Regions from separate parts of the Zobellella denitrificans genome, predicted to be linked through region 2. Evidence: riboswitches for the same ligand, from Rfam matches in the RefSeq annotation. Region 2 holds a riboswitch; the other holds the start of a gene.
The links. Region 2 has a riboswitch for thiamine pyrophosphate ahead of thiB (thiamine ABC transporter substrate binding subunit). Riboswitches for the same ligand answer to the same signal wherever they lie in the genome.
Positions count from the first base shown of each region.

Region 1: linked by a shared signal. The riboswitch ahead of thiC (phosphomethylpyrimidine synthase ThiC) and the one ahead of thiB (thiamine ABC transporter substrate binding subunit) in region 2 are both predicted to bind thiamine pyrophosphate.

Region 1 covers NZ_CP012621.1:56,642-59,086, forward strand. Annotated here, with positions in the region: gene AN401_RS00245 (enolase C-terminal domain-like protein) at 1-89, opposite strand, end outside; gene menA (1,4-dihydroxy-2-naphthoate octaprenyltransferase) at 228-1,109, shown strand; TPP riboswitch at 1,211-1,313, shown strand; gene thiC (phosphomethylpyrimidine synthase ThiC) at 1,401-2,445, shown strand, end outside.
Region 2 covers NZ_CP012621.1:344,397-346,841, forward strand. Annotated here, with positions in the region: gene thiB (thiamine ABC transporter substrate binding subunit) at 1-883, opposite strand, end outside; TPP riboswitch at 908-998, opposite strand; gene AN401_RS01630 (PilZ domain-containing protein) at 1,055-1,345, shown strand; gene AN401_RS01635 (acyl-CoA thioesterase) at 1,421-1,861, shown strand; gene leuD (3-isopropylmalate dehydratase small subunit) at 1,880-2,445, opposite strand, start outside.

The sequences.
Region 1 (2,445 bases), 290 kb from region 2:
TAAAAGCCCCGGCGGCGACCGAGGGGGGTACCCCTGATGGTGAGCGCCATGGTCAGGGGAAGTTCATAGCCGTAAACCGCAATATGCATTTGTGGTGACCCCGTTAATCGCCGTCGGAAATATCTTTAACTAAAAGTAACATCTGTCCGCCGGGGACGGTAGTGCTGTTTTTATCGCCCGGGGCTTGGGTATGATAGGTTTTTTCCTTGATGACCAAGAGAGCGCCGATGCCCCTGAGCACCTGGCTGAACGCCATCCGACCCAAGACCCTGCCCCTGGCGCTGGCGTCCATCCTGCTCGGCGCCGGGGTGGCGGCCGGGGAGGGTGCCTTCGACGGCGGCGTGCTGCTGCTGGCCCTGCTCACCGCCCTGCTGCTGCAGATCCTCTCCAACCTGGCCAACGACTACGGCGACGGGGTGCGCGGCACCGACGCCGAGGGGCGCGCCGGCCCCGCCCGGGTGTTGGCCTCGGGCCTGGCGACCCCGGCGCAGCTGCGGTCCGCCATCCGGCTGACCGCCGGCCTGGCGGCGTTGTCCGGCCTCTTGCTGCTGGGCCGGGCCCTGGGCGCCGACCGGGCCGCCTGGCTCGGTTTTCTGCTGCTGGGCGCCTTGGCCCTGCTGGCGGCCCTGGGCTACACCCTGGGCCGGCGCCCCTACGGCTACCGGGGGCTGGGGGATCTGGCGGTGTTCGTGTTCTTCGGCCCGGTGGCGGTGCTGGGCACCAGCTGGCTGATGCTGCACCAGCCGGGAGCCGGCGCCGGCTGGGCCGCCCTGGTGGCGGGCCTGCTGTCGGTGGCGGTGCTCAATATCAACAATATCCGCGATCTGGAATCGGATCGCCGGGCGGGCAAGCACACCCTGGCCCTGCGCCTGGGGCTGGCCCGGGCCAGGGTCTACCAGCTATTGCTGCTGGCCACGGCCCTGCTGGCGGGAACGCAGCTGATGGCGGGCTGGGGTTTTCTGGCCCTGCTCGGGCTCTGGCCCCTGGCCGGCGCCACCCGGCTGGTGCTGACCGAGCAGGGGCCGGCGCTGAACCGGGCCCTGGGGCTGACCGCCCGCGGCACCCTGATCTTTACCGGCCTGCTGGCCCTGGGGCTGGCCTGGGGGTAGTGCCCCGCTTTAATGTCTTTGTTGATAAAGAGTTAAAGCAAGATTGCAAAAATTGTATCCAACCGCTTTGCTTTTGACCGGCGGCTCTGGCTATACTGACGTCCATCTTGTCGGAGTGCCCCCAAGGGCTGAGACCGCGAACAGCGGGATCCGTTGAACCTGATCAGGCTAATACCTGCGAAGGGAAACAAGTGAGAATCAGGCCCCAAGACCCTTTCCCACCCGGCCGGTTCTTCCTCAACACTCCTGACAAGCATTTTCACGAACCAATGGACGCAAGGTGAGATTGCTATGTCAAAAACGAATCGTCGCGAAGTACGCAGCCAGGCCCAGGAATACATCCAGAACCTCAAGGGCGAACCCTTTCCCAACTCCGGCCGTATCTACATCGAAGGCTCGCGCCCGGATCTGAAGGTGGCCATGCGCGAAATCCGCCTGGCCGACAGCTTCAAGGGCGGTACCAAGGAAAACCCCATTTTCGAGGCCAACGCGCCGGTGCCGGTGTACGACACCTCCGGCCCCTACGGCGATCCGGACTCCGAGCTGGACGTCCGCCAGGGCCTGCCCCAACTGCGTCGCCAGTGGATACTGGAGCGCGACGACACCGAGGAGCTGGACAGCGTCACCTCCCAGTTCACCCAGCAGCGCATGGCCGACGACGGCCTGGATCACCTGCGCTTCGAGCACCTGCCCAAGCCGCGCAAGGCCAAGCTCGGCCAGTGCGTGACCCAGCTGCACTACGCCCGTAAGGGCATCATCACCCCCGAGATGGAATACATCGCCATCCGCGAGAACATGGGCCGCGAGCGGGTGCGGGACGAGCTGCTGCTCAAGCAGCACCCGGGCCAGAACTTCGGCGCCAACCTGCCCGAGTTCATCACCCCCGAGTTCGTGCGCAAGGAAGTGGCCGAAGGCCGCGCCATCATTCCCGCCAACATCAACCACCCGGAATCCGAGCCGATGATCATCGGCCGCAACTTCCTGGTGAAGATCAACGCCAATATCGGCAACTCGGCGGTGACCTCCTCCATCGAGGAAGAGGTGGAGAAGCTGGTGTGGTCCACCCGCTGGGGCGCCGACACCGTGATGGACCTGTCCACCGGCCGCTATATCCACGAAACCCGGGAATGGATCATGCGCAACAGCCCGGTGCCCATCGGCACCGTGCCCATCTACCAGGCGCTGGAGAAGGTGAACGGCGTGGCCGAGGACCTGACCTGGGAAGTGTTCCGCGACACCCTGATCGAGCAGGCGGAGCAGGGCGTGGACTACTTCACCATCCACGCCGGCGTGCTGCTGCGCTACGTGCCCATGACCGCCAAGCGGGTCACCGGCA
Region 2 (2,445 bases):
TATCGAAGCCGGCGGGCAGTTCGACATCGATCACCGGGTACATCCAGTTGCCGGCGGGAATGTGCTGCTGAAAGCCGGGGCTCACCATGAACTGCAGGAAGCGCTCGGCCAGTTCTGGCTGCTGGCTGGTATTGAGCCGGGCGGCTACCTCCACCTGCAGGTAGTGGCCTTCCTCGAAGCCGGCGGCCCGGTACTGGGTCTTCTGCTCCGCTTCTATGTGGTAGGCGGGGGAAGTGGTGTAGGACAGCACCAGATCCGCCTCGCCCTTGAGGAACATGCCGTAGGACTCACTCCAGCCCTTGGTGACGGACACGGTACGCTTGGCCAGGTTCTGCCAGACCTCGGGGGCCTGCTCGCCATAGAGCTTCTGCACCCACAGCATCAGGCCCTGGCCCGGGGTGCTGGTACGCGGATCCTGGTACAGCAGGGTCAGCTCGGGGCGTTCCAGCAGCTCGGCGAAGCTGGCGGGGGGATTGGCGAGGCGCTCGGCGTCGTAGATAAAGGCGAAGTAGCCGTAGTCGAAGGGCAGGAAGACGGAATCGCTCCAGCCGCCGGGCACCTTGAGCCCTTCGAGGGATTGACCGTGCTCGGCCAACAGGCCGGTGTCCTTGGCGGCCTGCAGCAGGTTGTTGTCCAGCCCCAGTACGATGTCGGCCTTGGTATTGGCGCCTTCGAGTCGCAGTCGGTTGAGGATGGAAACCCCATCGTCCAGGGCCACGAACTCGAGATTACAGCCACATTCCGCCTCGAAGGCCTGCTCGATGGCCGGCCCAGGGCCCCAATCGGACGCAAATGAGCTATAGGTATAGATGGTCAGGGTCGGATCTTGCGCCATGGCCTGGCCGGCGGCGAGCAGGGGCAGGGCAATCAGGGCTTTTTTCACAGGGCCACTCCTTGTGGATAGGGTAGGGCCGAGTGCTCAAATCCCTACGCCGGCACGACCCGGATCAGGTGTACGAGTATGATCTCAGCGGCTGGCCGCACCCCGTTCGAGAATGGCCGCTATTGTAGGACCATTCGTTTTGTTAAACCAGTGCTATAAGGAAGAAGGCCTATGCTACCCGCCCATGAAGAACAACGGCTGTACAGCCGCATGCAACTGGATGCCAAGGTGATCCTGGCCACCACCAAGGAAAGGGTGGAGGGGATCTGCCGCAACCTCAGTGCCGAGGGGCTCCTGATGGAAGTCGCCGCCGGCAAGTGCCAACTGGGGCAGGAATGGCGGCTGGTGTTGCCCTCGGTTGACGCTGGCGTGGAGCCCCTGACCGCCACGGCCAGGGTGATCCGGCTCGAACCCGGCGATGGAGTGGACCTGGTGGCCCTGGCATTGAGCGAGGTCCATTGAGGACAGGAGGTTCATTGAATGTCTCCCGGATTGTGGTTAGATTAAAAGCTCTAAACTTGTTCAGGAGGTATCACCATGTCCAGGGACGAACCCCGTTTTCCGGTCAGCGTCGAGATCCCCGTCGCCTGGGGCGAGATGGACGCGCTCAACCACGTCAACAACGTGGTCTATTTCCGGTATTTCGAGACGGTACGCATTGAGTACCTGCGCCGCATCGGCATGCTGGACGTACTGAGTACGGCGGGCGTGGGGCCGGTGCTGGCGGAAACCTCCGCCCGTTACCGCCGGCCGGTGACCTTTCCCGACACCCTGAGGGCCGAGGCCAGGGTCATCGAGCTGGACGAGCACGGCTTTACCATGGAGTACCGTATCCTCAGCCAGGCCCAGCAGACGGTAACGACCGAAGGCTCGGCGCGGGTGGTGATGGTGGATTTCGGGACCGGGCGCAGGGCACCGCTCGGCGAGGCACTGAAGCGGCGGGTGCTGCAGCTGGAAGGAGAAAACAACGCCGGCTAGCGCCGGCGTTGTCGTGGATTACAGCCAGTCCGGCTGCCTGGCCTCGTAGGCGTCGATCTGATCCGCGTGCTGCAGGGTCAGGCCGATATTGTCCAGGCCGTTGAGCAGGCAGTAGCGGCGGAATTCGTCGATCTCGAAGGGGAAAGCGAGTTCGCCGGCGCGCACCTGCTGGGCTTCCAGATCCACGGTGATCTCGGCACCCTTGTCGGCATTGACGTACTGGAACAGGGCTTCCACCTGCTCCTCGCTCAGCCGCACCGGCACCATGCCGTTGTTGATGGCGTTGCCGTAGAAGATGTCGGCGAAGCTCGGCGCTATGATGGCCCTGAGGCCGAAGTCGGCCAGGGCCCAGGGGGCGTGTTCGCGGCTGGAGCCGCAACCGAAGTTTTCCCGGGCCAGCAGGATCACCGCCCGGTCGTAGGGCGCCTGGTTGAGCACGAACTCCGGGTTGGGCTGCTCGCCGGCGTCATCCAGAAACCGCGAGTCGTGGAACAGGTGCTTGCCGAAGCCGGACCGGGTCACCTTCTGCAGGAACTGCTTGGGGATGATCTGATCGGTGTCTACGTTGGCCGCGTCCAGGGGGG